DNA from 3 places in the Kitasatospora sp. NPDC094019 genome. Region 2 is predicted to be linked to each of the others. Evidence: riboswitches for the same ligand, from Rfam matches in the RefSeq annotation. Region 2 holds a riboswitch; each other region holds the start of a gene.
What was found. A riboswitch is a leader RNA that binds a small molecule or an ion and turns the genes downstream of it on or off. The one in region 2 is predicted to bind cyclic di-AMP.
Positions count from the first base shown of each region.

Region 1 (10,279 bases), on a different contig from region 2:
GGTACCGCTGGTGCCCGGCCCGCACGGCTTCCTCCCCGACCTGCACGCCCTCGCCGCCGAGTACGGCGCCCAGGTTACCGACACCCTGGGCCCGCACCCGCTGCTCGCCGAGGCCGTCCACGTCCGCCTCTCCGAGGCCGGTCTGGCCCGCGCCGACCGTGCCCGGCTGTTCGCCATCGCCACCGCCGCCGACGGCGTGGTGCTCACCACCGTCGGCGGGCAGGCCGCCGCCGACGCGGCCGGGATCACCGGCATGCTGCTGGCCGCCCGGCTCGCCGTCCCGGTCGTCGCCGCCGCGCTGGACATCCCCGGCTCGGTGGCCGAGGCCGTCGCCCACCTCAAGGAGATGGGCGCCCAGAACCCGGCCCTGGCCCCGCTGGTGATCGGCCCCGAGGCGGACGCCGAGCTGCTCGCCGCGGCCGCCGAGGAGTCCGGCTGCCCGTCGGCCGCCCCGCTGGGCGCCTACCAGGCGGTGGGTCAGCTGGTCGCCTCCACCTACCTGGCCGCGCTGCCCGCCGTCGCGCCCGAGTTCGGGACCGACGAGGCCGAGGACGCCGACGGGAACGGCCTCCGGGGCGCCGGACGGCACGCCGCCCAGTAGCGGACACCGCGCGAGCGGGCCCGGAACGGCAGCTCCGTTCCGGACCCGTCGCGTTGCCGCCGGCACCGGGCGGCGGCACGGCACCGTCACCGTCCCACCCGGGTGGTGGGCGCGGCCGCGTCCTTCAGCCTGAGCCCCGGCACCTGCACCGGCCGGGACTGGCCGGCCAGCGTGGGCACCGACGCGGCGACCGCGTTCCACTGCGGCTGCGCGGTGCCCTCCTCCCCCGCCCGGCGGACCTGGACCACCTCGGTCGAACCGGCCCGGCGCAGCAGGATGTTCTTGGGCGCCCCGGCCTCCGGGTCGAGCCAGAGCTCGTTGCCGCCGAACTCGCAGTCCAGCACGAGCACGTCGTCCGGTTTGCCGTCGGCCCCGGCCCGGAAGGCGATCCCGGCCCTGCGGTAGCCGGTGAACCGGCTGCGGCTGAAGGTGACCGACTCCCCGGCGAGTTCGTGCCGGGCGGTGGAGACCGCGAAGTCGCTGCGCCCGGCGGCGTCGATCAGCAGCCCGTCGAAGTTGCTGCCCCGGTCCCGGCCGAGCGCGTGCAGCGCCACTCCCCCGCCCGCGTTGCCGTACAGCACGCTCGCGGTGTAGTCGAAGTCGTTGAGGTAGGCGCCGTGCTCGATGCCCCAGCCACCGTTGTGGTAGGCGGCGAACTCGGTGACCACGTGGTGCCGCTGGGCGTTGAGCCAGACGAAGATGCCGTCCTGGAGGTTGTTGTGGGCCAGGCAGCGCTGGAAGTCCCAGACGCCCTCGCTGTTCTCCGGCCACTCGAAGCCGGAGGCGCCGGTGGCACCCTGCACCCCGACGGCGACGCAGTCCAGGGCCTTGCCGCCGGTGCCCGCGCCGAGGTTGAAGCCGGTCAGCCGGTAGGCCCGGGGGTTGGGTTCGAGCAGGGTGCGGGAGGCGACGCAGGACTCGTAGACGATGTCGTCGGAGGGCTGCTGGGGAGTGCGGGTGTCCAGCGGACCGTCCCACCAGTAGGCGTCCTCCCAGGTCTCGTGACTGACGCAGCTGCGGAAGGTGATGCCGTGGCTGGCGTGCGGCACGAACGCGTGGCTGCCCGCGTCGCGGACGACCACGCCCTCGACCACGGTGCCCCGGGAGGCGTCGCCGAGCCGGTGGAAGTGCAGGCCGTACCGGCCGAGCACGGGCGCGGTGACGGGCGCCGTGCCCTCCGGGCCCCGCCAGGTCTCCTTGGTGTCGGCGCGCGGCCCGACCCAGCGCAGCGCGGCGTGCCGGACGTCGGCCCGGCGGGTGCTGGTGAGGTGGACGTGGGCGCGGCCCTTGGCGCTGCCCTCGACCCGGACGCTGCGGGTGAGGTTGAGCAGTTCGGCGCCGACGGTGACGCCCCCTCCGGCCGCGACCCTGGGATGCGGGTACCTGAGCGGGGTCTCCAGGGTGACGGTGGTTCCGCTGACGGACCGCACGGTGACGAGGTCGTAGGCGGCGGCGAAGCCGTCCTGATCGGGCGGGCCGGTCGGGGTGACGGCCAGTTCGTCGCCGGGGAGCCAGCCGGCGGGCGGGGCCGCGAGGTCGACGACGGTGTCGCCGGCCCTGAGCTCGCGCTCGGCGCGGACCCAGGCGGTCTTGGCCGCGCCGTCCAGCCGCAGGTAGCCGGCGCCGGTGACCCAGAGGCCGACGTCGGTGTCGACCACGGTCATGCCGTCACCCCGGAAGCGCTTCTCGTCGACGGCGGGGAAGCGGAGGGTGTGGACCCGGTCGCCGTCGGGGGCGAGGGCGAGGGAACCGCGGATCTCGACGTTGCCGGCGGCGGCGAGGGTGAGGGTGCGGTCGGTGGCGAAGGTGAGGCTGCCGCCCGGCTCGACCAGCAGCGAGCCGACCTCGGCGTCGGTGTCGAGCAGGACCTTGTCGGTGATCCGGACGGCGGCGCGCGGTCCGGGCGGACTGCCGCCCCAGCCGGTCCGGTCGGACCAGCGGCGGCCGCCCTGGTCGACGGTGGGCGCGGGGGCGGGCTGCTCGGGGGGTCCGGTGCCGGAGGCGGCGGAGTCCGGCGGGGCGGCGCCGTGGCCGCCGTCCCGGCCCATCGGGGCGGCCGCCCCGGACGGGGTGGGGCCGACGACGGCGGCCGGGGTGACCAGCCGGGTCTCACCGGTCAGCGAGCGGCGCAGGACCTCCTCCCCGCTGACCGCCGCGAAGGCGGTACCGACGGCCAGCCAGCGCAGTAGTACGCGACGGCTTACGGGAGTTCGGGGTGGTTCGGGCGTGATGTCCGCTCTGCGGTGCTTTGCCCTGCGGTGTGCTCCGCGTGGCCTGACGTCCGGACGGGCGGCGTCCGGCTCCTCGTCGATGCCCATCGGTGCGTAGCCCTCCCCCCGGGCGGCTGCGTCGGCGTCGGTGGGGTGCCGACGCTCTGAAGCATAGGCAGTTGCGTTGGCCATGACGGGCGTTGCCGGAAATCGGTCATTTCTGATCATGAAGGACAGCCGTTCAGCACGTCTTTCGTAAACTGTGACGGTCATCACACATGTTTGCGGTTTGAAGCCGGCTCTGCTTAACGTGCTCCCCGTTCGTGGCCACACGGACCCAGCCCGTCCGCGACGCCGAGTCCTGCCGTCGGGCGTGCTGGCAGTGCAATGCATCACGGCAGGAGCGGGGGAACCACAGGTAGTTCGCCCAGGACCGGTCCTCGGACCGGGCCCGGGCTAGGGGTGAAGCCGCGTCCACAGCGCGGCCGGGCTACTCCGGCCCGAATCCGACAGCTCACCTCGCAGGCGTGGGAGAGGACCCAGTCTTCATGCTGCCCACCAACGGCACCCGTCTGTCCGGCCGTACCCGCCGCGCGATCGCCGCCCTCGGCGTCGCGGGCATCGGCCTCACCGTCCCCTGCCTCACCGCCGGGACCGCCTCGGCCGCCTCCGTCGCCACCTGGGACAAGGTCGCCCAGTGCGAGAGCACCGGCAACTGGAGCATCAACACCGGCAACGGCTTCTACGGCGGACTCCAGTTCACCAACTCCACCTGGGCCGAGTTCGGCGGCACCTCCTTCGCCGCCCGCGCCGACCTCGCCAGCAAGGACCAGCAGATCGCGATCGCCGAGAAGGTGCTCGCCGTCCAGGGCCCCGGCGCCTGGCCGGTCTGCTCGGTCCAGGCCGGTCTGACCAAGGGCGGCGCCGCCCCCGCCGTGGACACCTCGGCCACCGCCGCGCCGACCGCCAAGACCCCCGCCCCGGCCGCCAAGCCGGCCGAGAAGCCCGCCGACCGCCAGCAGGCCGCCAAGCCCGCGAACCCGGCCCCGGCCGCCTCCGACGCCGCCCAGCGGCCCACCGGCGGCCAGGACTGGCAGAAGTGGCACCGCCAGGCGGGCCAGGACGCCTCCGCCGACTACACCGTGGTCGCCGGCGACTGGCTCTCCACCATCGCCGACAAGAACCACGTCCAGGGCGGCTGGGAGCGGCTGTACGAGCTCAACCGCGCCACCCTGGCCGAGGGCCCGCACAGCATCTACCCGGGCCAGCACCTGACCCTCGGCGACCGCGCCGAGGCGAAGGCCCCGGCCGCGGACAAGGCCGGCCAGGGCTTCGACTGGTTCAACCGCGGCAAGGGCCAGCAGAACGGCTCCGGCACCGCCGCCGAGCCCGCCGCCCAGCCCGCGGCGAAGGCCGAGACCCCGGCCCCCGCCCCGGCCGCCACCGGCAGCATGGCCGCCGCCGTCTCCTTCGCCCAGTCGAAGGTCGGTCAGGCGTACGTCTACGGCGGCACCGGCAACGGCGGCTGGGACTGCTCCGGCCTGACCCAGGCCGCGCTGCGCGCCGCGGGCGTCTCCGTCCCGCGCGTCGCCGCCGACCAGGCCGCCGCGTCCACCCACGTGTCGCTGGACTCGCTCAAGGCGGGCGACCTGCTGTTCTGGTCCAACAACGGCCAGGACTCCGGCGTCTACCACGTCGCGCTCTACGTCGGTGACGGCAAGTACGTCGAGGCCGCCAACCCGAGCTCGGGCGTGCGGGTCCAGACCGTCGCCAACTGGGCGCCGGACTTCGCCGGCCGGGTCTGATCCGATCGCACCGAGGCCCCCGGGGAGAGCCGTCGCTCCTCTCCCCGGGGGCCGAGGCATGCCCGCACGGCCGCTCTCCGGAGCCGGCCCACTCACGGGTCCGGACCCGGATCCGGACCGCCATGGTCAGAACGCGCCTCCGGCGGGCATGCTGCTGCCCTGCACCCGAGGAGGAGTCACCATGGCCCAGGTCACCGTCTCGCTCGACGCCAATCTCGCGATCGACGTGATGATGCTGTCCGGCACCAAGAACCCGCAGGACGCCGTCGAACTGATCCTCCGCGACTTCCTGGAGCGGGGCCGACGCACCGGGGCCCGTACCGGTGACGCCGCCGACGGTCACCGGACCGCCCAGGACCGGCCCACCGTCCAGGAAGGCTGAGCGGCAGGCACCGACCCGGCATCCGGGGGCGGGCCAGGACCGGCCCGCCGTCCGGGAGGGCCGGGCGCGAACACCGAGGGGCCCGGGAGCGGATCGTCGCTCCCGGGCCCCTCGTCCTGTCCTCAGCGCGCGCGTGCCCCGGTGGAACCGCGCATCACCAGCTCCGGCTGGAACGTGAACTCCCCGCGCTGGACGGCGTTCCCGCCGACCTCCTCCAGCAGGGCGTCCACGGCCGCGGTGGCCATCGCCTCCACCGGCTGGCGCACGGTGGTCAGCGGCGGCTCGGTGAAAGCTATCAGCGGCGAGTCGTCGAAACCGACCACCGAGACGTCCTGCGGCACCGCCAGGCCCCGCTGACGGACCGCCCGGATCGCGCCGAGCGCCATCATGTCGCTGCCGCAGACGATCGCCGTGCAGCCCTTGTCCAGCAGCGCCCCGGCCGCCGCGTGCCCGCCCTCCACGCTGAACAGCGTGTGCCGGACCGACTCCTCGGCCTCCTCCCGGGTGTACCCGAGCACCTCCCGCAGGGCCGCCGTGAAGCCCTCGATCTTGCGCAGCACCGGCACGTACCGCCGCTGCCCGACCGCCAGGCCGATCCGCTCGTGGCCGAGTTCGGCCAGGTGCTGGACGGCCATCCACATCGCGGCCCGGTCGTCCGGCGAGATGAACGGCGCGTCGATCTTCTCGCTGTAACCGTTGATCAGCACGAACGGCACCCCGCGCCCGGCCAGCCGGGCGTAGCGGTCGTGGTCGGCGGTGCTGTCCGCGTGCAGGCCCGAGACGAAGACGATGCCCGCCACGCCCCGGTCGACCAGCATCTCGACCAGCTCGTCCTCGGTGGAGCCGCCCGGGGTCTGGGTGCAGAGCACCGGCGTGTAGCCGTGCCGGCTGAGCACCTGCTCGATCACCTGGGCCAGCGCCGGGAAGATCGGGTTGCTCAGTTCCGGGGTGATCAGTCCGATCAGCCCGGCACTGCGCTGGCGCAGCCGGGTCGGCCGCTCGTAGCCGAGCACGTCGAGCGCCGCCAGCACGGTCTGCCGGGTGGCGGCCGAGACGTTCGCCTTGCCGTTGAGCACGCGGGAGACGGTGGCCTCGCTGACCCCCGCCTGCGCCGCGATGTCTGAGAGTCGCGCCGTAGTCACGGTCCCAGAGCCTATTGCAACCACGTCAGACCGCCCACCAGTCGGTACTGTCCGCGGCCAGCACCGCCTCGCCGTCGACGACCCGGGGGTCGGCGCCGGCGGAGGTCAGCAGCAGCCGGCCGGGCGCCGGTATCGCGACCGGTGCGCCGGTGGTGTTGACGGTGCAGACGAACGAGCCGCGGCGGAACGCCAGGGTGCCCTCGGGGCCCTCCAGCCACTCGACCTCCCCGCCGGCGCCGAGATCGGCGGTGGCGCGGCGCAGGGCCAATGCGGAGCGGTACAGCTCCAGGGTGGAGGTCGGGTCGCCGGTCTGCGCCTCGACGCTGAGCGCGGCCCACTCGGCGGGCTGCGGCAGCCAGGACGGGCCGCCGGTGGTGGGGCCGAAGCCGTACGGGGCCTCGGTGCCGGACCACGGGATCGGGACCCGGCAACCGTCGCGGTAGCCGTCCTGACCGGCCTGACGGAAGAACGACGGGTCCTGACGGACCTCGTCGGGCAGGTCGGTGACGTCGGGCAGGCCGAGCTCCTCGCCCTGGTAGACGTAGGCGGAGCCGGGCAGGGCGAGCATCAGCAGGGTCGCGGCGCGGGCGCGGCGCAGACCGAGCGCGCGGTCGCCGGGGGTGCGGATCTGGGTGCCGAGGCCGGGCGGGTTGGCGAACCGGGTGGCGTGCCGGGTGACGTCGTGGTTGGAGAGCACCCAGGTGGTGGGGGCGTCGACCGGGCGCATCGAGTCGAGCGAGAGGTCGATCACCGCGCGCAGTTCGGCGGCGTCCCAGGAGGTGCCCAGGTACTGGAAGTTGAACGCCTGGTGCAGCTCGTCGGGGCGGACGTAGTTGGCGGTGCGCTCGACGGTCGGGGTCCACGCCTCGGCGACGCCGATCCGCTGCCCCGGGTACTCGTCGAGGATCTTGCGCCAGCTGCGGTAGATCTCGTGCACGCCGTCCTGGTCGAAGAACGGCATGACGTCGTTGCCGAGCAGCTTGAGCTGGTCGCCGCCGCCGAGGTCGGGCAGGCCGGGGGCCTTGACCAGGCCGTGGGCGACATCGATCCGGAAGCCGTCGACGCCCATGTCCAGCCAGAACCGCAGGATGGAGCGGAACTCGTCGGCGACGGCGGGGCTGTCCCAGTTGAAGTCGGGCTGCTCGGGGGCGAACAGGTGCAGGTACCAGTCGCCGGGGGTGCCGTCCGGGTCCTCGGAGCGGGTCCAGGCCGGGCCGCCGAAGATGGACTCCCAGTCGTTGGGCGGCAGTTCACCGTTCTCGCCCTGGCCGGGGCGGAAGTGGTAGCGCTCGCGCAGCGGGGAGGCGGGACCCTCGCGCAGGGCCCGCTGGAACCACTCGTGCTGGTCGGAGGAGTGGTTGGGGACGAGGTCCACGATGATCCGCAGGCCCAGCGCGTGGGCGTCGCGGATCAGCGCGTCCGCGTCCAGCAGGGTGCCGAACATCGGGTCCACCGCCCGGTAGTCGGCGACGTCGTAGCCGGCGTCGGCCTGCGGGGAGGCGTAGAACGGCGACAGCCAGACGGCGTCCACCCCGAGGTCGCGCAGATAGGGCAGGCGGCCGCGGATGCCGGGCAGGTCGCCCATGCCGTCGCCGTTGGCGTCGGCGAAACTGCGCGGGTACACCTGGTAGATGACCGCGTCCCGCCACCAGCCTCTGTCCGCGCCGGCCCCGGCCTCGTGAGCGGTGGCGTCGGCGGCGGGCCGGGAGGTGTCGGCCAGGTTCTGGGTCATGGACGGTATCCCTTGGGACTAGGAGGCGGAGCGGTCGGTACGTGGGGGCGTCGGCCCGTCAGGACTTCGAGGCCCCGGCGGTCAGCCCGGTCACCAGGTGGCGCTGCACCAGGTAGAAGAGGACCGAGGAGGGAATCGCGATCAGCACCGCGGTAGCGGCCATCAGGTTCCACTGGGCGTCGTGCTCGCTGACGAAGGTCTGCAGGCCGACGGCCAGCGTGTACTTGTCGGAACTGAGCATGAAGGTGGAGGCGAAGGCGACCTCGGCCCAGGCGGTGAGGAAGGAGTAGAAGGCGGCGACCGCCAGGCCCGGGCGGGCGAGCGGCAGCACCAGCCGCCAGAAGGTGCCGAACGGGGAGAGCCCGTCGACCCGGCCGGCCTCGTCGATCTCCACCGGGATGGTGTCGAAGTAGCCCTTCAGCAGCCAGCCGCAGTAGGGCACGGTGGTGGTCGAGTAGACCAGGATCAGGCCGAGGTAGCTGTCCAGCAGGCCCAGCCGGGAGAGGATCGTGTACATCGGCACGATCAGCACCGCGATCGGGAACATCTGGGTGACCAGCAGCGACCACATCAGCGGCCGGTGGCCGGGGAAGCGCATCCGGGAGACGGCGTAGCCGGTGGAGGCGGCGATCATCACGCCGAACACGGTGGTGACGCCGGAGACCAGGAAGGCGTTGCCGAACCAGGTCATGAAGTCGGTGTCGAACAGCACCGTGCGGTAGTTCGAGAAGGTGATCTTGTCGAGGATCGCGCCGGGGTGCAGGTAGTCGGTCTTGTCCGGGCCCAGCGAGACGTAGAGGATCCACGCCACCGGGAACAGGGCGACCAGGCTGGCCAGGATCAGCGCGCCGTGCATCAGGGACTTGGCGAGCGGGCCGCTCTCGCCCCGGCCGCGGACCTTGGCGGGCCGGCCGGCGGGGGCCGCGGTGCGGGCCGCGGCGAGGGGGGTGGGTCGGTCGGTGGTGGTGCTCATCGAGGTGCCTCCTTCGTGGTCGTGCGGTTCGCCGGGTCAGCCGTTCGCGCGCTCGTTGCGGGCGAGCCAGCGACGGTAGAAGCCGGTGAAGACGATCAGGATGGAGAGCAGGATCACGCCGTAGGCGGCGGACTGCGCGTAGTCCCGGGGCTGTTGGCCGAAGCCGAGCCGGTAGGCCCAGGTGACCAGCAGTTGGGCGTCCGGCGCGCCGTTGGCGCCGAACAGCAGGAAGATGACGGCGAACTGGTTGAAGGTCCAGATCACGCCGAGCAGCACCACGGTCGAGGAGACGGTGCGCAGACCGGGCAGGGTGACGTGGCGGAACCGCTGCCAGGCGGAGGCGCCGTCCATCTCGGCGGCCTCGTACAGCTCCGCCGGGATCGACTGGAGGCCGCCGAGCAGCGAGATCATCATGAACGGCACGCCGACCCAGGTGTTGACCAGGACGGCGGCGGCCTTCTGGGCGAGCGGGTCGTCCAGCCAGCCGGGCTCGGGCAGGTGCAGTGCGGAGAGCAGGCCGTTGACGGCGCCGCCGTCGGCGAGCATCAGCCGCCAGGAGAAGACGGTGACGAAGGTCGGCACGGCCCAGGGCAGGATCAGCAGCATCCGGTAGACGGCGCGGCCGCGGAGCTTCTGGTTGAGCAGCAGGGCGAGGCCGAGGCCGATGGTGTAGTGCAGGCCGACGCAGAGCGCGGTCCAGGCGATGGTCCAGACGAAGTGCGACCAGAAGCGGTCGTAGGACCCGGGGCCCCAGAGGATGTCGGCGTAGTTGTCGAGGCCGACGAACCGGTAGCTCGCCGGGATCTCGTTGACGCCGATCTTCCGTGCCGCGTTGAGGCTGTTGGCGTCGGTGAGGGTGAGCCAGAGCCCCTCGACGAGGGGGTACAGCACCAGGACGCCGAGGACGAGCACCACCGGTGCGATCATCGCATAGGCGTACCAGTGCTTGGCGTACGAGCGCTTGAGGCGCTCCATCAGGCCCGGACGCGGATCGCGCTGCCGGCTGCCCTGGCCGGTCGCGCCCTGCACGGCGACTGACATGTTCGACACCTTCTCGGGGAGGTCCGCCGCCTCGCTTCGGCGACTGCTGCTACGGGTCCGGCCGCCCGGCCCGCCGGGGGTCGGCGGGCCGAACGGCCAGGGCTCGCCCGTCGGGACAAGCCTTGAGGGAGGGACTACTTGGCGAAGCCCGGGAGCAGCTTGGCGTAGTCGGTGGCGACGGTGTTCAGACCGTCCTGGGTCGAGGTGCCCTGGACGACCTTGCCGAGGTTGGTGCCCAGCGAGGCGAACAGCGAGCTGTACTCGGGCAGTTCGGGGCGCGGCTTGGCGCTCGACAGCACCGACTGGAAGCCGGCGATACCGGGGTCGGCCTTGACCTCGGGAGTGAAGGCGTCGTCGCGGGTCGGCAGGGTGGAGTTCTTCTGCGCGATGAAC
Region 1 covers NZ_JBIWIF010000007.1:15,088-25,366, forward strand. The annotation lists gene ACIQ9P_RS17300 (hypothetical protein) at 1-601, shown strand, start outside; gene ACIQ9P_RS17305 (hypothetical protein) at 688-2,919, opposite strand; cyclic di-AMP (ydaO/yuaA leader) riboswitch at 3,187-3,352, shown strand; gene ACIQ9P_RS17310 (transglycosylase family protein) at 3,339-4,616, shown strand; gene ACIQ9P_RS17315 (hypothetical protein) at 4,798-4,998, shown strand; gene ACIQ9P_RS17320 (LacI family DNA-binding transcriptional regulator) at 5,121-6,140, opposite strand; gene ACIQ9P_RS17325 (alpha-amylase family glycosyl hydrolase) at 6,166-7,872, opposite strand; gene ACIQ9P_RS17330 (sugar ABC transporter permease) at 7,931-8,845, opposite strand; gene ACIQ9P_RS17335 (carbohydrate ABC transporter permease) at 8,882-9,886, opposite strand; gene ACIQ9P_RS17340 (extracellular solute-binding protein) at 10,021-10,279, opposite strand, start outside.
Region 1: another riboswitch for cyclic di-AMP. It lies ahead of ACIQ9P_RS17310 (transglycosylase family protein); the one in region 2 lies ahead of ACIQ9P_RS02230 (NlpC/P60 family protein).

Region 2 (10,279 bases):
GTGATCACGGTGGCGTACTCCTTTGTGAGGTGCCGCCAGGGTAGCGGGCGTCGGTCGCACCGTCGCGGGGGCGGGGGCGGCGGGGGCGGCGCTCGGCCAGGGCGCACGCGTAGAGGAAGCCGGTCATGAAGCCGATCACGTGCACCAGGTACGCCACCCCGGGTCCGGCGGAGTGCACCGACCACCACTGGAGCGTGAACCACAGGCCCAGCACCAGCCAGGCCGGGAACCGCAGCGGCAGGAAGAGCAGCAGCGGGACGAGCGTGGTGACCCGGGCGTGCGGGTGGAAGCGCAGGTAGGAGCCGAGCACGGCGGAGATCGCCCCCGAGGCGCCGATCAGCACCCGGGTCGAGTCCGCCGAATGGGCCTCGGCCAGCGCGAACCCGTAGGTGGTCAGCGCGCCGGCCGCCAGATAGAAGAGGAGGAACCGGGGGCGGCCGAGGCGGCGTTCCACGCTGGGGCCGAAGACGTACAGGAAGAGCAGGTTGCCGAGCAGGTGCAGCCAGCCGACGTGCAGGAAGAGCGCGCTGAGCACGGACAGGGCCGGGTGCTTGCCGGGGGTGGCCGCGGCCGGGCAGCCGGGTACCGGGTCCGGGGCCTCGGCCAGTTGGTCCGCGGTCAGCGGGTGGCCGGTCAGGAGCTCGGCGGGGACGGCCCCCCAGCGCTGCTCGTAGCGCTGCTCGGCGCAGACCCGGGCCTGGTCCCGGCCGTAGAGCGGGTTGAGCCCCGCGGCCGGCCCGAGCAGGAAGACCGCGGTGTTCAGCGCGATCAGCGCGTAGCAGACGGCCGGAGCGGTGGCGGCCGGTCGGCCGCGGTGCGCGCCGGGATGGGGGACCGGGATCGCCATGGGCTCCAGCATCCCCCCGGTACCCGGCGGGCACCGCGCGGTTACGGCAGGTGGGCTACCGCCCGGGACCGATCGGCCGGTGGCCGGGAAGGTTGCCCCAGGCAATAGGCTTGGGGCGGGCATTCCCGCCTCCCGCCGCCGACGCCGGGGCCCCGGGGGGAGAGCCCGAGCCCGTTCCGGGACCACCCGAGAGGACCCCCGATGACCGTCCCCGCCCTGACCGCCGAGACGCGCTGGCGCTGCACGCTCTGCGGCAACCTGACCCGCTTCGACGTGACCCGGACCGCCCGGGTGACCGAGTTCCTGCACTTCGACCTGGCCGGCGAGTCCAAGGTCGAGGAGACCCAGGTGCTCAGCGAGACCGTGGAGTCGGTGCGCTGCCGCTGGTGCAACGCGGCGGACCAGGTCGAGCTGGTGGCCCGTCCCGGTGCGGACGAGGCCGCCGAGGCGCCCGAACAGGGCTGACCGCCCGGTCCGTGCGGTGGGCGGTGCGCGGCGTGGCCGCCCGCCGCACGGGACAATACGGAGAGAACACGCGGAGTGTGACGGGGGTGGCGGCCGTGGGCCGTACCCCGCTGGACCAGGATCGGAGCCGAGGACGTGGTGGACGCAGCGAAGGAGCCCGCCGGGCCGCAGGGGCGGCAGCCCGCTGTGGACGCGCAGGCGCCGGACGCGGCCGTGGCCGCCCCGTCCGGCACCGAGGCCCCGGCGGCGCCCGCCGGTGAGGAGTCCGGCGCGGGTGAGGAGCCGGCGGCAGCGGACGGTACGGCGCTCCCGGAGGGAACAGCGGTCCCGCACGGTGCGGCGCTCCCGGACGGCACGGCCGACCCGGAGGGTGGCGCGGCGGTGGCCGAGACGCTGGACCGTCCGCTTCCGGAGGGGGTGCGCCGGCGGGTGGTCGGTCTGGCCTCGGACGCGCTCGGCGGCCTGCCGCTCGGCGAACTGCCCCAGTCGCTGCGCCAGTACGCCAAGTTCACCCCCGCCCGCCGGGCCAAGTACGCGGCGACCGCGCTGGCCGCGGCGCTGGAGGCGGAGCCGGCCTTCCGGGTGCGGATAGCGGAGCGGCTGAGGCTGGGGCAGCCGGACCTGGTCAGGGCCCTGGAGACGGGCGCCGTGCCGGGTGCCGCCGACCCGATGGACGTGGCCGCGGCCGCCTATCTGGTGCGGTCCGCCGGGTGGAGCCGGCTGGTGGCCGAGGCGGGCGAGGAGGCCGAGCGGGTCGGCACCGAGGGCGCGGTCGCGGAGGCGACCCGGCTGGTCGAGAAGCTGCAGGCCGAACTGGCCGAGCTGAGGACCACGGCCCGGGCCGACCTGGAGCGGCAGCGGGCCGAGTCGGAGGACGTCCGCAAGGAGGCCGAGTCGCTGCGTCGGCGGCTGCGTTCGCTGGAGAGCGACACCCGCCGGGCGCAGGCGGAGACCCGGAAGGTCACCGCCGAGCTGGAGGCGGTCAGGGCGCAGGCGGCGGCCGAGCGCGGCACCGCGGAGAGCGAGGCGAGGCGGCTGCGGCACCGGGTCACGGAGCTGGAGAACTCCGCCGAGCAGGGCCGGCGCTCCGCCCGGGAGGGGCGCAGCGTCGAGGACATGAGGCTGCGGCTGCTGCTGGACACCGTGCTGCAGTCGGCCCAGGGCCTGCAGCGGGAGCTGGCGCTGCCGGTCGCCCAGATCCGTCCGGCGGACCTGGTGGAGGCGGTGGTGCCGGGCTCGGCCTCGCCGCACGACGTGGCGCGGCGCGGGTTGGCCGAGGACGATCCGGCGCTGCTGGACCAGTTGCTGGCGATCCCGCAGGTCCATCTGGTGGTGGACGGCTACAACGTGACCAAGACGGGCTATCCGACGCTGCCGCTGGAGCAGCAGCGGATCCGGCTGCTGGGCGGGCTGGCGATGCTGGCACAGCGCACCCAGGCGGAGGTCACCTGTGTGTTCGACGGCCAGGACCTCGACGTGCCGGTGATCATGGCGCCGCCGCGCGGGGTGCGGGTGCGGTTCAGCCGGACCGGTGAGACGGCGGACGAGCTGATCCGCCGGCTGGTCCGGGCGGAGCCGCAGGGCCGTCCGGTGGTGGTGGTCTCGGCGGACAAGGAGGTGGCGGACGGCGTGCGGAAGGCGGGCGCGCGCCCCGTCGCATCGGTCCTGCTGCTGAACCGGCTGGCCCGTCCGTAGTCCTCGGGGCCGCCGAGCGGGCCGGAATGACGGCTGGTCAGTGCCGGGATTGCGGTCTTGTGCGGGTTTCGTGAAGTCCGGGTGCGGGCGGCAGGTTCACGCAATCGTGGGAGTGGCGCGAAACGTGGATCTTCACTAGGGTCTGGCGTCAAACCTATTTTCCGGATTCTCACCCCATCGGGTGAGTCCATTGGAAGAAGGAGCCGGTCCTCTTGGCCTCCCACCGCCGTCCCAAGCAGCCGAGCCGCGCGCGGGTCTCCGTGCTCACGGCCGCCGCTGCGACCGCGGTCGCACTCTCCGCCCAGGTCGCCGCTCACGCAGCGCCTAGCCCGTCGCCCAAGAAGGACGACGTCAAGGCGCAGATCGACCAGCTGAACGAGGAGGCCGAACAGGCCACCGAACGGTACAACGGCGCCAAGGAGCGGGCCGACCAGCTGCGCAAGCAGTCGGACCAGCTCCAGGACCAGGTCGCGCGCGGGCAGGAGCAGATGACCCAGCTCCAGTCGGGGCTGGCCGCGGTGGCGGGCGAGCAGTACCGCACCGGCGGCATCGACCCGTCCGTCCAGCTGATGCTGTCCTCCGACCCGTCCGGGTACCTGGACAAGGCTTCCAGCGTGCAGCAGGCCAGCTCCAGCCAGGCCGAGGCGCTCAAGGGGCTGCAGGACCAGCAGCGCCGGCTCGACCAGCAGAAGGCCGAGGCCGCGGCCGTGCTGGCCTCGCTGGACAGCACCACCAAGGACCTGAACCAGTCCAAGACCGAGGTCGGCAAGAAGCTCCGGGAGGCGCAGGAGCTGCTGAACTCGCTCAGCGCCGCCGACCGCGCGGCCGTCAAGGCGGCGCAGCAGCAGTCCGACCGCGCCTCGCGCGGCAGCGAGCGCACCGACCCGGCCAGCCTGCCCCAGGTCAGCGGTATGGCGGGGTCGGCGGTCGCCAACGCGATGAGCAAGCAGGGTTCCCCCTACGGCTGGGGCGACGTCGGCCCGAACACCTTCGACTGCTCCGGCCTGATGGTCTGGTCCTACGCCAAGGCGGGTGTCTCGCTGCCGCGTACCTCGCAGGCCCAGGCCAACTACGGTAGCCGGGTGCCGTCCCTCGCCGAGGCGCAGCCGGGCGATCTGATCATCTATCGCGCCGACCGCAGCCACGTCGGCATGTACATCGGCAACGGCATGGTCGTGCACGCGCCGCACACCGGTGACGTGGTGAAGGTGATGAAGGCCGACGCCATGCCGATCAACGCGATCCGCCGGGTCTGACGCTCCGCCACGACACTCCCGAGGGCTGTTTCCGGCCGTTGTGACCAGTGCCACCTCCGACCGGGGGTGGCACTGGGGTTTGAAGTGGGCGCTCGGCCGTTCGGGGGAAAATGATCAGCCCGATGTGGGGATGTGATCACGGTCGGTCATATTCACAAAGGAACTTGGGTATTCTTCTGACTTTTTTCTGACAAGGATTTGAACGGATCACGGATCTGTTACTAGGGTCGTGCTTCGAACCCCGCACAGTCGATCACTCAGCCTGGGTGGCGGTGGGGTTCACCGCCGAGTTCGCGAAGCAGCCGGGCGGGGCCTCAGGCGCCCGTCCGAACCAGACCCAGCAGTCGGGGGTCCGCTGGGGAGCGGAGCCGGGGAACCACGTTCCTCCGGGGTGAATCGGCGCCAGGTCGGCCGCTCGCGCGGACGGTGAGGCGTCGTAGGGCACGCTTCCGCCCGAACCCGTCAGCTCACCCGGTAGGCGGATGAGGAAGAAGGAGTCCGCCTTCGTGGCGTCCCATCGTCGTCCCAAGCCCGCCGGCCGCACCCGGGTCTCGATCATGACCGGTCTCGCCGCCGCTGCCGTCGCCCTCTCCGCGCAGTCCGGCGCCCACGCCGACCCCGCGCCGACCAAGGACCAGGTCAAGGAGCAGGTCGACCAGCTCAACGAGCAGGCCGAGGTCGCGACCGAGAAGTACAACGGCGCCCAGGCCAAGCAGCAGGAGCTGCAGAAGCAGGTCGCCGACCTGCAGGACAAGGTCGCCCGCCAGCAGGCCGTGGTGACGGAGGCCCAGGGCGGCCTCTCCGAGATCGCCGGCGAGCAGTACCGCACCGGCGGCATATCGCAGACCGTCCAGCTGATGCTGTCCGCCAGCCCGGACAACTTCCTCAGCCAGGCCGACGCCCTGAACCAGGCCGGTTCCACCCAGTCCGGCGCGCTGAAGGAGCTCCAGGAGCAGCAGCGCAGGCTCGACCAGGACCGCACCGAGACCCAGGCCAAGCTCGGCGAGCTGGAGTCCACCACCCAGCAGCTGAAGACCTCCAAGGACGAGGTCCAGGGCAAGCTGGCGAAGGCGCAGCAGCTGCTCAACACGCTCACCGAGCAGGAGCGCCAGGCCCTGCGCGCGGCCGAGGAGAAGGCCGCCGCCGAGGCCAAGGCCAAGGCGGACGCCGCGAAGGCCGAGGCCGCCAAGGTCGCCAAGGCGAAGGCCGACGCCGAGCGCGCCACCCGCGACACCACCCGCAGCGACCTGAGCGCGCCCGCCTCGGCGCCCGCGTCGGCGCCCGCCGCCGCGGCCAAGCCCGCCGCGCCCGCCGCCAACGGCTCGCGCGCCGCCGCCGCGATCGCCGCCGCCGAGAGCAAGCTCGGCTCCCCGTACGTCTACGGCGCCACCGGCCCGAACTCCTTCGACTGCTCCGGCCTCACCGGCTGGGCGTACGCCCAGGCGGGTGTGTCGCTGCCGCGGACCTCGCAGGAGCAGGCCAACGCCGGTACCCGGATCGGCTCGGACATCTCCCAGGCCCAGCCCGGCGACCTGGTGATCTTCTACGGCGACCGCCACCACGTCGGCATCTACGTCGGCGGCGGCCAGGTCATCCACGCCCCGAAGCCGGGCGCGTCGGTGCGCTACGAGTCGGCGTCCAACATGCCGGTCAACACCATCGTGCGCCTCTGACCCCAGGGTCCACAGGCTCCCGGCAGGCCCGGTCTCCCCCGAGGGGAGGCCGGGCCTGCGGTTTTCCCCCGGGGCGCCGCCCGGTCGTCGGCCGGTCCTCGGGAGCTGCGGGGAGCGAACCGTTCTGATGTCCGATCAGTGCCTGAATATTCGGATTCGGAGGGGTTTGGAAACGGTTGCCCTGACTCGCTAACGTCTGCCACCGGACGCCCGCTTCGACAGCCGACCGGTCCGGTGCGGCGGCGGGTCCCGGCCCAGGATCGGAGCCGACGTCGTATGACCGCGCACCGCCGTTCCCCGCTGTCAGGCGCACACACGCTCGCCCGGGCGCTGGTGCTCACCGCCGCGGCCACCACCGCGCTGGGCGTGGCGACCGGCGGTACCGCGCAGGCGGCTCCCGGCGCGCCCGACGCCCCGGCGAACCGCAAGGACGTCAAGGCCCAGGTGGAGCAGCTCTACGACGAGGCCGAGCAGGCTTCGGAGCGCTTCAACGCCGCCCAGGAGGCGCAGCAGCGGCTCCAGCACGAGACCGGCACGCTCCAGCAGCAGATCGCCCTCTCCCAGGACGAGCTCAACCAGCTGCGCGGCGACCTCGCCACCGTGGCCGGGGCGGAGTACCGGGGCGGCGGGATGGCGCAGACGGTCCAGCTGATGCTGTCCACCGACCCGGAGGGCTACCTCTCCCGGGCCCGCACCCTGGACCAGGCGGCCGAGCGGCAGAACGAGACCCTGCACGAGGTGCTGGGCCGTCAGCGGGTGCTCGACCAGCGCCGGGCCGAGGCGTCGGCCAAGCTCGCCGAACTGGAACAGACCCGCCGGACCCTGGCCGACGGCAAGCAGCAGATCCAGCAGCGGCTGGCCAGGGCGCAGCGGCTGCTCAACAGCCTGGGCGTGACCGAACGCGCCCGGCTCGCCGCCCAGGACGCCCGCGAGGCCGAGCAGCGCGCCACCCGGGGCACCGACCGGCTCGACCTCGGCACCACGCCACCCGCCTCGGAGCGCGGCGGCGCCGCGCTGGCCGCCGCGGTCCGGATGATCGGCTCGCCCTACGTCTACGGATCCACCGGGCCCAAGGCGTTCGACTGCTCCGGTCTGATGTACTACAGCTGGCGGCAGGCGGGAGTGACCCTGCCGCGCACCTCGCAGGCCCAGGCGTTCGCCGGGCGGCGGGTCGGCATCTCCGAAGCACGGCCGGGAGACCTGGTGATCTTCTACCGGGACATGCACCACGTCGGGATGTACGCCGGCGGCGGGGTGATCGTGCACGCCCCCTACCCGGGGGCCCGGGTGCGCTACGAGAGCGTCAACGCCATGCCGGTCGCGGGGGTGATCCGGCTCTGAGCCGCCCGGAACCCGCCGCCGGCCGACGCCCGTCCCGGCGCACCGCCCTGCTGCTCGCGGCCGGCGGCCTGGCCCAGCTCTCGCTGCCCGGGGCCGTCCCCGCGCGGCCCGCCGCGGCGGCCTCGGACGAGTACGCCGACGTCTCGGCGCTGCTCGACGAGCGGGCCCGGGCGCTGGGCGCCGGGCCGCCCCCGCTGCCGCTGACCGCCGGCTACCGGAACCTGCTGCTCGGCCCGGTGGACCCGGCCGGGCGGTCCACCGCCACCGCCGAGCTGACCGTCACGGTGACCGGGTACGACGAGCGGCCGGTGGTGCACCCGCGCCGGCTGACGCTGCTGCGTACGGCCGGCGGCCGCCGGATCGAACGCGAGGAGGGTGTCGGCGGGCCGCCCCCGCTGTGGGACCTCGGCCCGGTCGGGGCCGTCGCCGGGGCGCGCTGCCTGGTGCTCGGGGTGGACGGCGCGGACCCGGCCGCGCGGGCCGGGGCGGCCGTGGTCGGCGACCGGGCGGTGGCCGCCGTCGAGGCCCTCTGGGGCAGTGCCTGGGCGGGGCGGCTGCTGCTCGAACTTCCTGCCACCGGGGAGCAGTTCGCCCGGCTGCTGGCGGACGACCGGCCCGGCTGGGCGGACCTCGCCGCGGTCACGGTCTCGGCGCCCGGCGCGCCCCTGCACGCCCCGGCCGACCGGGTGCTGGTCAACCCCGAGGTGTACGCGCGGCTGAGCGACTTCGGTCGGCAGGTCGTGGTGACCCACGAGGCGGTGCACGTGGCGACCCGGGCCGACACCCGGGCCTGGACGCCGCTCTGGCTCTCCGAGGGGGTCGCCGACTGGACCGGCTACCGCGACTCGGGCCGCTCGGCCCGGCAGATCGCGCCGGAGCTGGCCCGGGACGTCGCGGCCGGCCGGTTGCCGGTCGCGCTGCCCCCGGACGCCGCCCTCACGGCCGGAGGGGAGGGCCTGGCGCAGTCCTACGAGCAGTCCTGGCTGGCCTGCGACCTGATCGCCCGCCGGTACGGCCCGGAGCGCCTGGTGGCGTTCTACCGGGCGGTCGGCGCGGCGGCCCCCGGCGCGGACCGGGAGGCGTGGCTGGACGGGCTGTTCCGGGACCGGCTGGGACTCGGCCTGGGCGAGTTCACCCGCCACTGGCTCGCCGAGGTCCGGGCGCTGGCGGGCTGAGGTCCGCGTCCCGGCCCCGGACGGCGCCGCGCCGCCCGGTGCCGCCCGCCCGGCGCTTCGCTCAGCGCCGTTCGCCGGGCGCGGCCGCGGGCCGGTCCATGCCGTCCAGCAGGTCCTGCTCGTACGCGATGCCCGGCCGGACCGAGAACGCGACGCCCGGCACCGGCTCCGAGCGGGGCATCACCACGGTGGCCGGCACCCGGTCGGTGCGCCGGGTCGAGCGCCAGAGCCGGACGCAGGACAGCACGGTCGCGACCAGCAGCAGCAGATTGCGCGCGGTCAGCACGGCGATCGCGCCGGGCCGGCTGGCGACCACGTCGCCGAAGACCAGCGGGAACTCGACCAGGGTCAGCGGGGTCGCGGCCAGGATCAGCAGCGCCACCGGCCGCTGGCTGGTGCCGCGCACGGTCAGGCAGACCGCCGCCGCGCCGACCAGCCAGACCAGGTACTGCGGGCTGATCACCCGGCTGGTCACGGTGAAGATCAGCAGCGCGGCGAGCGCCGCGTCGTACATGGTGGCGGCGTTGCGCCGACGGGCGGTGAAGCGCCAGAGCAGCAGCCAGCCGAAGCCGAGCACGGTGCCGGCCAGCATCACCTTGCTGACCAGCGGCACCCACGGCCCGAGCATCTCGACCGAGCCGTAGTTCATCATCACCCGGCCGTCCCAGCTCCCGGCGATCCGGGCGAAGTGGATCGGCAGCGCGCCGACCGACTCCACCTCGATGCCGCGGTCCTTCTGGAAGGTCAGGAACTCGAACGCGCCGTTCATGCCCGCCGCCAGCAGGAAGCCGATCGAGGCGGTGGCGGCGGCCGCGGCGGTCCAGGACCGCCGGGTGCGGCGGCCGGAGGGGGTGCCGATGAGGCCGAGCAGCGGCCAGATCTTGACGATGCCGCCGAGTCCGAGCAGCAGGCCGCCGATCGCCGGGCGGCGGATCAGCGCCAGCAGTCCGGCCACCGCGATCGCGGTCACGATCACGTCGTAGCGGTTGTAGATCATCGGGCCGAGCAGCGGGACGCCGGCCACCCAGACCCAGGCGCCGGTCAGCGCCCGGCCCTTGCGCAGCCCGGTGCGGACCAGCAGGCCCATCGCGAGGGCGTCGGCGATGCCGCAGATCACCCAGAACGAGACCAGGTACGACCAGGGCAGCAGGCCGGGCAGCAGGATCACCAGGGCGGCGCCGGGCGGGTACTGCCAGGTGACGTCGTCCAGCGGGAAGGTGCCGGTCTGCAGCACGCCGTACCAGCCGTGGTAGATCAGCCAGACGTCGGCGGTGATGTCCCCGCCGGGCATCCGCAGCACGCCGGTCACCAGGAGCATCAGCAGCGTCCGGGTGGCCACCCAGCTCGCCCCGAGCGCCAGCAGCGCGCCGGAACGGCCCGAGGGGCGCGTGGTGGGCCGCACGGGCTCGCGGCGGACGGCGAGCGCCGTGCCGGAGCCCTCGGCGCCGCTGGGTGTACCGGACTCGGTGGCCGGGGCCAACTCCACTGCGCTCCCTCGTTCGTCTCGGACGTTCCGTCGGCGGCGCCGCGCGACGGACGCCCGGGCGGTCCGGGCGGGTCGGGACCGGCCGCCACCGCGGGGCCGGGCCGGCCGCGCCGACCACCCTGTCCTAGGACAGACCCGGGGAGGGAACGGTTGCCTTGTGTGGATCCGTTCCCGGCGGGTCGTCGTGTTGACCTATCGTACGGATCACCCAGCGGTACACCGAGCACCCCCCGACCGAGCGAGCCGTGGCCTGATGCACAAGACCTTGATCGTCACCAACGACTTCCCGCCGAGGCCCGGCGGCATCCAGGCATTCGTGCACAACATGGCCGTCCGTCAGC
Region 2 covers NZ_JBIWIF010000001.1:477,553-487,831, reverse strand. The annotation lists gene ACIQ9P_RS02255 (Lrp/AsnC ligand binding domain-containing protein) at 1-8, opposite strand, end outside; gene ACIQ9P_RS02250 (rhomboid family intramembrane serine protease) at 5-847, opposite strand; gene ACIQ9P_RS02245 (hypothetical protein) at 1,049-1,312, shown strand; gene ACIQ9P_RS02240 (NYN domain-containing protein) at 1,694-3,007, shown strand; gene ACIQ9P_RS02235 (NlpC/P60 family protein) at 3,220-4,263, shown strand; cyclic di-AMP (ydaO/yuaA leader) riboswitch at 4,607-4,759, shown strand; gene ACIQ9P_RS02230 (NlpC/P60 family protein) at 4,770-5,936, shown strand; gene ACIQ9P_RS02225 (NlpC/P60 family protein) at 6,213-7,277, shown strand; gene ACIQ9P_RS02220 (hypothetical protein) at 7,514-8,452, shown strand; gene ACIQ9P_RS02215 (glycosyltransferase 87 family protein) at 8,514-9,938, opposite strand; gene ACIQ9P_RS02210 (glycosyltransferase family 4 protein) at 10,192-10,279, shown strand, end outside.

Region 3 (10,279 bases), on a different contig from region 2:
CCGGGCCGCCCGCCACCCCGGGCGGGCCGGGCCGCCGACGCCGCGGGCCCGAAGCGGCCTGCGGCTCGCCGCCCGGCTCGGGCGGCGGACCACCGCCCGGCTCGCCGGGTGGCTCGGGGGCCCCGCCGGGGGCCCGTGAGGAACGGATTTCCCATCCGGGCGATCTCCCCGTATTGTTGTGTTCACCGACGCGGGGTGGAGCAGCTCGGTAGCTCGCTGGGCTCATAACCCAGAGGTCGCAGGTTCAAATCCTGTCCCCGCTACTCAGTAGCAACGAAGGCCCGGAGGATCCGTCCTCCGGGCCTTCGTCGTTCCCGTGGCCCGTGCGATTCCGTGGCCCGGCCGGCTCCGGAGCGCGGGCGGCCCGAGCGGACGGCGGGCGTCCGCTCCGCGCCACGGTCCTGCCACGGAGCGGTAACAGCACCGGGGGCCAAAATCGACCCGACCGGACGGACGATCATACTGGTTGCAAAGACGACTCGTTCGGACGCGGACCGTCGCGCCGGGTTAGGACACACAATCATGCTGTCGAAGCGCCTTGCCAGCACCACCGCGATCGGCCTGCTGCTCGTGGCCGGGGCGACCGCCTGCGGCGACAACGACAAGCCCGCCGCCGACAAGGCCGCAGCCGGTAAGGCCGCCGCACCGGGGCTGGACACCGAGAAGCTCACCGCCGAGGAGATCCAGAAGCAGGCCAAGGAAGCCCTGGCCGGCGCCACCTCGGTCAAGGTCGTGGGCACCGTGGAGCAGGACGCCGACCGGATCTCCGTCGACCTGGCGGTGGACACCAAGGGCCAGTGCAAGGGCACCCTGAGCCTGCCGGGGGCGGGCAAGTTCGAGCTCCTCGGCGACGGCAAGCAGGTCTACCTGAAGCCCGACACGGCCTTCCTGAACAGCGTCACCGAGGGGAAGAACCCCCAGGCCGTCGAACTCCTCAAGGGCCGCTGGATCGGCGGCGCGCAGGACGACCCGGACATGAAGGAGATCACCACCGCCTGCAACCTCAAGGAGCTCACCAAGACCTTCGGCAGCGGTGACGAGAGCAAGGCCACCAACATCACCAAGGGCTCGGCCGGCACCGTCAACGGCGCGAAGACCTTCAGCGTCAAGTCGAACAACAGCGCCGGCGGCGAGGTCACCCTGCACGTCGCCACCGAGGGCAAGCCGTACCCGCTCCGGATCGAGAAGACCGGCAAGGGCGGCGGCCAGATGGACTTCACCGACATCGACAAGGCGCTGACCGTCCAGGCCCCGCCGGCCGACCAGGTGATCGACTACTCGCTGTTCAAGGACAAGGTCCGGACCGCCTGATCCGGCGGCCGACCGGCACCTGCTCCGGTGGCGGAGCAGGCGGCGGAGCAGACGGCGATAAATCCGTTGCCCTCCTTCGGGGAGGCTGCCTACAGTGGCGGCACACTGAAAGGAGGTGATCCTGAGTTGAGTTCCATCAGGATGTGTGAGGTGGCTGCTCGCTAGAGCCGCCCTTGCCTGTGCAGGGTGGGGCCCATGGTCCCCGGCAGGCGAAATTCCCAGCAGTCACCCGGCCCGCGGGCTCACCGGTACATCCACGGTGCCTCGGCGCCCGGCCCCTCGTGGGCCCGGCACCGAGGAGCAGCCCGCGGGCCGTCTGCGTTCCCGGACGGGTTTCCGCCCGCGTTCCGGGGCGGGTTTCCGCGACCGCCCCGGGGGCATCCCCGCTAGAGTCGGCGCGCGCTCCGCAGGGGCGGGACGCGGGCACTGGGGGTGTGGGCGATGGCGACACGGCGGACCGCCGCTACGGCGGCGGGGCGGACGGCTCGACGGGCCGCGGCGGGAGCGCTTCCGGGCGCGGGCCTGCTGGGGCTGGTGCTGTTCTCGCTGGGGCGGCCGCACCCGTGGCAGGCCCTGGGCGGCGGACTCGTGGTGGCCTGCGCGGCGACCCTGGTCGGCGGTGCGCTGGGGTTCCTGTTCGGGGTGCCCCGGGTGCGCGCCGGCGCGGCGGGCGCCGCCGAACCGCACGGTTCCTACGTGCCGAACACCAACCTCGAACAGGTCTCGGACTGGCTCACCAAGGTCCTGCTGGGCGTCGGCCTGACCCAGCTCGGCTCGATCGGCGAGCGGCTCGACCAGCTCGGCTCCACCCTCGCCCCGGTCCTGGGCGGGGGTGCGGACGCCTCGCCGCTCGCCGCCGCGCTCGTCCTCTACTTCGTCCTGCTCGGCTTCCTGGCCGGCTGGCTGCTCACCCGGCTGACGCTGCCCCGGGTGCTCTCGGACGCGGACCGGGCGCTGGACCTCTTCCTGGCCGGGCAGGACCGGGACCGCAAGGGCGACCGGGTCGGCGCGGACGACCTGCGGATGCGGGCGATGCAGCACCTGGGCCTGGTGGGCACCAGTACCGGGAAGCCCGACGATCTGCCCGGGTCGATGCTGCCGACGGACCCGGCGGGCGGACCGGAGGGGCTGGTGGCCGAGGTCCGGTCGACGGCCCGGCGCTCGGCGCTGACGGCCGCGCAGGTCCGGGACCTGTTCGCGGACGGCTCGGAAGGGCGGCGGGTCCAGGCGCTGGCGCTGATGCAGGGCGATCCGGCGCTGGGCGACCTGCCGAGCGTGCTGGAGGCGATCGAGCACCCGCGCTCGGGCTTCGAGCAGTACCACGCGCTGCTGGCGGCCCGCGGGCTGCTGTCCCGGCTGCCGGCCGAGGAGACCCGGCGGCTGCGGGAGGCGGTGGCGGGCCGGCTGATGGCACCGGACGGGATCCCCTACGGCTCGGACCGCAGCTGGCTGGCGGAGAAGATCCTCTCCCGGCTGGAGCCGGCGGTGTTCCTGCCCCAGCAGCAGGGCGGGCCGACCGCGGGCACGAGCGGGGCGGGCGCCGGGCAGGGGACGGACGCAGCGGCGGCGGACACCGGGGAACCCCGGGCCTGAGCCGGGCCGTGCCGGACCGGACCGCTCGGCCCCCGACCGCCGGACGAAGGACCCCGCCGACGGCCGGGAGACCGCCGGACGCCCGCCTCGCCGGGGCCGGGTCCGGGAGTGCCCCGGATTCCGGTCACGAGCTCCGGGCGCGGTGCCGCGGGCCCCGGTCGACCACGACCGGACCGCCGCTCCCGCCGCTCCCGCCGACCCGGCGGAGCACCAGCACCCGGCGGGGGCGGCCGCCCTCGGTGGCCGGCGGGAGAATCCGGATCTCGCTGGCGATCCGGCGCTCGCCGAGCAGGTGCCGGACGGTGTCGAGGTGGCCGGCCCGGCGGCCCGTGCCGTCGAACAGCGGATGGACCCGGACCTCACCCCCGGGCGCGGTGACCCGGACCAGTTCGGTCAGCGCGGCCAGCTGCCACTCGGGCCCGAAGAGGTCGGGATAGGCGAAGACCAGGTAGCCGCTGAGGGTGAGGGCGAAGGTGCCGTCCGGGAACGGGAGCCGGGGCAGCGCGGCGGCCACGTACTGCCCGGGGTGGGCCGCACGGTCGGCCGCGAAGAGCCGGCGGGCCCGGTCCCAGCTGCGCAGGTAGCGCTCGGGCGGACGGTGGCGGCGGGGCGGGTAGAGGTCGGGGCGGGCGTCCATCGCGGCGGCCATGGCGGCCCTGGCGGCCAGCGCGTGGGCGGCGATCTCCTCCGCGGGCCGTGCGTACACCGGGTCGGTGGCGATCACCCGGCAGCCGAGCGGACGGGCCTCGGCGGCCAGGGCGGCGGCGCCGCCGGGGCAGTCGAGCAGCGGGCCCCGGAGGTCGGCGAGGGTGGCCCGGGTGAGGCCGAAGAGGCCGCAGTACTCGTCCAGCGGACGGGAGGTCACCAGGGCGGCGGCCGGGGCGGGGGAGGTTCGGTCGGCCATCGCGGCCATCCGAACACGGCCCGTCGGGAGCCGCATCCGCAGACGGCCGGCCGGGGATCGGCCGGCCGGGGACGGGACGGGGACGGGACGGGGACGGGACGGGGACGGGAACAGGCGGTGGGAGCGGGCCGGCCGGAGCGGACCGGCCGGAGCCGGGTCAGCGGCCGAGCAGGCCCCGGACGGCGAGGCGGTTGACGTTGGTCAGGCCGCGCACCAGCTGCGGGGTGACGAAGAGGAACAGCAGGCCGACCAGGGAGACGCCCGCGATCTGCAGCGGCGACTCGATGTAGTAGACGTAGTGGCCGGACTCGGTGGTGAAGTCGTAGAGCCGGTAGCCGGGCCAGTCCGTCCAGCGCGCGAACACCCAGTGGTAGGCGGGGTAGAGCGCGAGCGTCCAGCCGACGCTGAGGAAGACCAGCGACAGCGTCATGCTGAGGATCGCCCACGGGAACATCACCACCTGGTACAGCACGGCCTTCCAGCCCGCCGCGTCCGTCAGCCGGGCGGTGACGGCGCCCCAGAAGCCGGGGCGGGGCCGGACCGGCTCCGGGCCGGGGACGTCCAGGGCCAGCAGGCCGCGGACCCGGGCCCGCTCCAGTCGGCCGAGGCCCCGGGCGGCGACGGTCAGACCGGCCAGGACCGGCAGGCCGAGCACCGTCACGAAGGTGCCGAGGCCCAGGCAGAACAGCGTGACGGCGACGGTGAAGCCGACGATCGCCAACGGCAGACCGGTCAGCGTGTAGCCGACCTCCCGGTAGAAGTAGGAGCTGAACGGGGCCCGCCAGGCGTACGGCGGCTCCTCGGTGCGGTGGACGGCGCCGCTCCGGCGGTCGTCGGCGCCGTTCTCGGCGTACCCGGTGCGGCCGTCGTTCGACTGGTACTCGCTGTGCTGCATGGTGTGGGTGCTCATGGCCGGGTCACGGTCCCTCGGGTCGGTCGCGGTGCGGGCTGGTCGGGCGGTCTCCCGCCGACCTCTGAAGCCTGTCAAAACACGCCCCCGCCGGACATCCGGCTCCCCGCCGAACCGGAGGTGGGGTTATCCCCCCTGCCCGCCGTTCCCTCCCCGCCGTCCCCGCACCGCGGGTCGTCCGCCAGCAGGGCGTACTGCCGGGCGTCGCGCCAGCCGTCCGGACCCCGGTAGTCGTGCCGGACCCGCCCCTCCAGCCGGAAGCCCGCCCGGACCAGCACCCGGATCGAGGCGGCGTTGTCGACGTCCACCCGGGCCTCCAGCCGGTGCACGCCGAGCGGGCCGAAGGCGAAGTCGCGCAGCAGGGCGAGCAGCTCGCCCGCGTAGCCGGAGCCCCAGACGTCGCGCCGCAGCGCGTAGCCGATCGTGGCGGCGCCGTGCGGGAGCAGGCCGAGCGCGGCGTTGCCGATCGGGACGGCCCGGGCCGGGTCGTCGGCGTCGGCGTGGCGGGTGACGGCGAGCCGGTAGACCTCCCGGCGCTCCTTCTCGGCCTCCTCCACGAACTGGGCGACCTGGTCGGCGCAGGTCTCCAGGTCGCGCGGGGCGAACGGCAGGTAGCGGGTGGCCTCCGGGTCGCCGAACACGGCGTGCAGCGCGGCCACGTCCTCGGGGGTGTGGTGGAACTCGCGCAGGGCCAGCCTGGGACCGGTGAGACGAACGGGGACCATGGCTCCCGACCCTACCCGCGACCAGCGGTTACGGTTCGTGGTTATGGAAGACGAAGACCTGCGGCTCGCCCCGCGCACCAAGGCCGCCGAGCTGCTCGTTTGGGCGGAGGCGGAGGGCCGCGAGCCCGTCGCCGAGAGCCCGCTGCGAGCGGTGCTGGCGCTGCTGGAGCTCGGCGAGGGCAGGATGCACGACGGCTGGCCCGAGCTCACCTCCGCCGCGGTGGAACACCTGCTGTACGAGCGCCTGTACCTGTACGTCCAGCCCGAGCCGGGGCAGGACCCGCTGGCGTACGGCGCGGCGGTGCGGCTGCTGATCGACCACCGGCGGGCGGCGAAGCGGCTGAACGCCAAGCGGCAGGAGCGGCTGCACGCGGAGGCCGAGTGGCAGGGCGAGGTGGCGGCCGGACTGCTGCGCCGGGCCGACCTGGTGACCTGGCCCCGGCTGTACACCCTGCTGCTGCGGGCGGACGGGGTGGAGACCGCCGACGGGGAGGCGGTGCGGGCCTGGCTGGAGGGGTTCCGGGAGCTGCCGGAGGAGGAGCGGCTGGCGGCGTTCACGGCGCTGGAGGCGGACGGCGTGCTGGACCCGGTGGACGACGGGGGCTGGGAGGGCGGCGGCCGGACGCTGGCGGTCGGGATGGCCACGGACGGCGCGCGGCGGCTGCTGGAGCAGGGACTGATGCGGCGCAGCTACCGGAACCTGGCCGAGCTGACGGCGCTGGGCCGACCGATGCCGGAGGAGCTGGCCGGGGACTTCGGGGCGTTCGAGGAGGCGGCGGCGCTGGTGGCGCTGGAGCTGGCCGGCACCTGGACCGTGCCGGGGCTGCCGGAGCTGCTGGTGGCGGAGTTCCCGGAGCTGGCGCCGGAGCCGGGGCCGGCGGAGATCGACGCCTACCTGGCCGGGCTGGACGCGGCCTGGGCGGACGAGCAGGCCGCGGCCGAGGAGCCGGAGGACGGGGACGGGTACGGGCCGACGGAGGCGGACGACGGGGACGGGCCGACGAGGGCGGACGCCGAGGCGGAGGAGCCGGCGGAGTAGGCGCGGAACACGGCGAGGGGCCCCGGCCGGTGCGGCCGGGGCCCTCGTCCTGCTGGGGGAGGCGGGGTCAGGGGGTGACGCCGCGCTGCTCGAACCAGGTCTCCGGGTCGACCGGGGCGCCGCCGCCGGGGCGGACCTCGACGTGCAGGTGGGCGCCGGTGACGTTGCCGGTCGCGCCGACCTTGCCGATCTGCTGGCCGGGGAGGACCTTGCCGGAGCCCTTGATGATCGAGGAGAGGTGGCAGTACCAGATCTCGGTGCCGTCGGGCAGGGTCTCGACGATCCGGTAGCCGTAGGCACCGGCCCAGCCGGCCGAGGTGATGGTGCCCTGGCCGACCGCGTAGACGGGTTCGCCCTGGTCGGCGGCGAAGTCGAGGCCGGTGTGCAGGTGGGCCCAGTAGCGCGCGCTCTGGCCGTAGTGGGCGGAGAGCCGGTAGTCGCGCACGGGCAGCTTGATGGCCGCGAGCTTGGCCTTCTCGGCCTCCTCGGCGGCGCGCCTGGCCTGCTCCTGCTGGGCGACCTGGGCGGCGCGCTTGGTCTCGGCCTCCTGGGCGGCCTGGACCCGGGCGGTCTCCTCGGCGGCGGTGCGCTGGCTGTCGGCCTGCTGCTGGATCCGGGCGGCGAGCGCGAGGCCGGGGTCGGCGGAGAGCGCGACCGGGGTCTCGTCGGGGGTCTCCACGGCGGGCGCGGCGGCCGGGGTGGCGGAGGCGAAGCCGGTCGCGCCCAGGGTGGCGGCGACGGCGGTCACGCCGAGCAGCGGCGCGGTGCCGCGGGTCTGACGGGGCATCCGGTGCCGGCTGGTTTCGGCGGCCGGCGGGGCGATCTCGTCGGCGGGACCGCCGAAGGGGCCGCCGTGGCCGGCGAACGGGCCCGGATGGTCGAGCAGCTGGGTGCCGGTGGAGGACCCGGACGGGTGTGCCTGGGTGTGCGTCGACGCCACGGAGGCGCGCTCCTTTCCTTCCTTCGCGCCTACCGGGTTAGCTGACGGGTTCGGAGCAGGAAGGTCTCCTACGGCTGAGCCTGGGCAATGCCCCGACCCGGCCGATTCACCCCAAGGAACATGGTTCCCCGGCTCCCATGGCCTGCCCGGAGGCCGGCCGGCGGGATTAGGCGACGGCGCACGGTGCCGTCTGGTTACGGCGTTACGAACCGCGCTGCGTTATCAAACGTTAATCCGAGAGTCCCCCGATTCCAAGCCATCCGTTGGTGAGGACCGGACACGGATCGGACATCGGGTGGCCCTATGGGCGTTTTATGACGTTTGATGACAACTGACACTACCGAACGTGAGAGGACGTCAACGAACGGGGTCGCATCTGAGTACGCCTACTCATGTGCGGCCGCGGGCGCGCGGCCATTCTGGGCGCCATGAGCGCACCGATGCAGTCACGGACCACGGCCGCCTACTACGTCCAGGCCGTCCTCTCCTTCGCCCTCTCCGCCGCCGCCCTCGGCGCCGGGATCGCCTACCTCCCGGTCGAACCGTGGACCAGGGCCTTCCTCGCCGTCGGCCTGCTCTGGACGATCACCTCCGCGTTCACCCTGGCGAAGGTGGTCCGGGACCGGCAGGACACCACCGAACTCGTCACCAGGGTCGACCAGGCCCGGCTGGACAAGCTGCTGAGCGAGCACGACCCGTTCAAGGTGGAGGGGATCTGACCGGTCCTGGCGCGGCCGGACCCCGGGACGGCCCCGCGTCGGCCCCGGGACGACCCCGGGGCGACCTCCGAGAGGGCCTGGCGAGCGTCCGGAGCGGGCTTGACGGCTAAGGCTATTAGCCTTAGCTTTATGGCTATCGGCACTCGCCGACGATCCGGACCGAGGAGGCCCTCATGAACGGCACCATCGCCCCCGCCACCCGCTACCTCGACCTCCCCGGCGGCCGGATCGCCTTCGACGACACCGGTCACGGCACCGGCGCCCCCGTCGTCCTGCTCCCCGGGATGCTCGACAGCCGGGCCGCGTACCGGCATCTGCGCCCGCTGCTCACCGCCGCCGGCCGCCGGGTGATCACCATGGACCTGCGCGGCTTCGGCGAGTCCTCGATCCAGTGGGACGACTACTCCCCGGCCGCGATCGCCGGCGACCTCCTCGCCCTGCTGGACCACCTGGGCATCGACCGGGCCGTGCTGGCGGGCAACTCCTACAGCGGCGCCAGCGTGGTCCGGGTCGCCGGGGACGCCCCCGGACGGGTCGCCGGGATCGTCCTGCTGGACGCCTTCGTCGAGAACCTGCCGCCGACCGCCCTCCAGCGGGCGATGCTCCGCGCGATGGGCGCGCTGCTGGTGCGCTCGCCCGCGTTCTGGGGGCTCTACCTGCGCAAGGCCGCCTTCCCCGGCCCCAAGCCCGCCGACCACGAGGAGTACGTGGCCGGGCTGGTCTCCGCACTGCGCACCCCGGGCCGGCGGGCCGCCACCCGCGGCTACGTGCGGGGCGACTCCTCGCCCACCGGCTGGACCTCGGCCGTGCGCTGCCCGGCGCTGGTGGTGATGGGCTCCGAGGACCCCGACTTCGGCGACCCGGAACTGGTCGCCGACCGGCAGGCCGCCGCGCTCGGGGCACGCAAGGTGATGGTCGAGGGCGCCGGGCACTACCCGATGGCCGACCACCCGGAGGCGACCGCCGAGGCCCTGCTCGGCTTCCTCGCCGAGCTGGCCTGACGCCCGGCCCCTCCTCGCCCCGCGCCCGTACGCCGCCCGCAGCCCGCCGCCACCACCACCAGGAGACCCACGGTGCCCCGAGTCGGACTCACCCCCGAGCAGGTCGTCGACCACGCCCTCGCCCTCATCGACGAGCAGGGTCCCGAGGCCCTCACCCTGGCCGCCGTAGCCGCCCGCGCCAAGGTCGCCACCCCCTCGCTCTACAAGCACGTCAGCGGCGGACTGGCCGAGCTGCGCCGGCTGATCGCCGTCCGGGTCACCGAGGAACTGGCCGACCGGCTCGCCGGGGCGGCCCTCGGCCGGAGCGGGGACGAGGCGGTCGCCGCCGTGCTGCGGGCGTACCACGGCTACGCCACCGAGCGCCCGTACCGGTACGCCGCGCTGCCGCAGGCCCCGCGGCCGGACGAGGACCTGACGGCCGCGGCCGCCCGGCTGGTCGGGGTGATCGTCGCGGTGCTCCGCGGGTACGGGCTGGAGGGCTCCGAGGCGATCCACGCGGCCCGTACCTTCCGCTCGGTGGCCCACGGCTTCGCCGCGCTGTCGACCGCCGGTGCCTTCCAGCTCGCCGAGGACCTCGGGGAGACCCAGGAGCGGATCATCACCGTCCTGACCGCCGGGCTGCGCGCCTGGCCCCACTGAGCCCGGCCCCGCGCGGAGGCGGCGGTGGGGCGGTCGGGGCGGTCGGGGCGGGAACGCCGAAGGGCCCGGAGCGGGATGCTCCGGGCCCTTCGGACTGGTGTGGGGCTAACAGGACTTGAACCTGTGGCCTCTTCCTTATCAGGGAAGCGCTCTAACCGTCTGAGCTATAGCCCCGCGCCGTTGCGACCCGCCACCGCGAGGGCGGCATGTCGTACGGAGAAGGGTACCGGACCCGACGGGGGCCCACGCACATCGGGCGTCCCGGCCGCCCCGCGGCGCACCGTTCGACTCTCCCCTCACCCGATTAAGAAATAAGGTATTAAGAATTAACTGCCCCATAAGGCACCCGAGAGGCCGGCCATCCCATGGACCCGCGCAGCAGCCCCACCGCGCGCAGTGCCATGCGCTGCGTCCGCTTATTGCTCGGCTGCACCGGCGCCGCCGATCTGCTCGGCACCGTCCTCGCCGAGGGCCCGGGCTGGATCACCGGTGAGGGCT
Region 3 covers NZ_JBIWIF010000014.1:17,300-27,578, forward strand. The annotation lists gene ACIQ9P_RS27475 (PrsW family intramembrane metalloprotease) at 1-139, shown strand, start outside; tRNA gene ACIQ9P_RS27480 (tRNA-Met) at 190-263, shown strand; gene ACIQ9P_RS27485 (hypothetical protein) at 523-1,311, shown strand; gene ACIQ9P_RS27490 (hypothetical protein) at 1,753-2,904, shown strand; gene ACIQ9P_RS27495 (hypothetical protein) at 3,029-3,808, opposite strand; gene ACIQ9P_RS27500 (sensor domain-containing protein) at 3,966-4,718, opposite strand; gene ACIQ9P_RS27505 (GNAT family N-acetyltransferase) at 4,793-5,443, opposite strand; gene ACIQ9P_RS27510 (hypothetical protein) at 5,487-6,482, shown strand; gene ACIQ9P_RS27515 (M23 family metallopeptidase) at 6,550-7,422, opposite strand; cyclic di-AMP (ydaO/yuaA leader) riboswitch at 7,435-7,605, opposite strand; gene ACIQ9P_RS27520 (YiaA/YiaB family inner membrane protein) at 7,851-8,141, shown strand; gene ACIQ9P_RS27525 (alpha/beta fold hydrolase) at 8,315-9,142, shown strand; gene ACIQ9P_RS27530 (TetR/AcrR family transcriptional regulator) at 9,215-9,781, shown strand; tRNA gene ACIQ9P_RS27535 (tRNA-Ile) at 9,882-9,955, opposite strand; gene ACIQ9P_RS27540 (SpoIIE family protein phosphatase) at 10,147-10,279, shown strand, end outside.
Region 3: another riboswitch for cyclic di-AMP. It lies ahead of ACIQ9P_RS27515 (M23 family metallopeptidase); the one in region 2 lies ahead of ACIQ9P_RS02230 (NlpC/P60 family protein).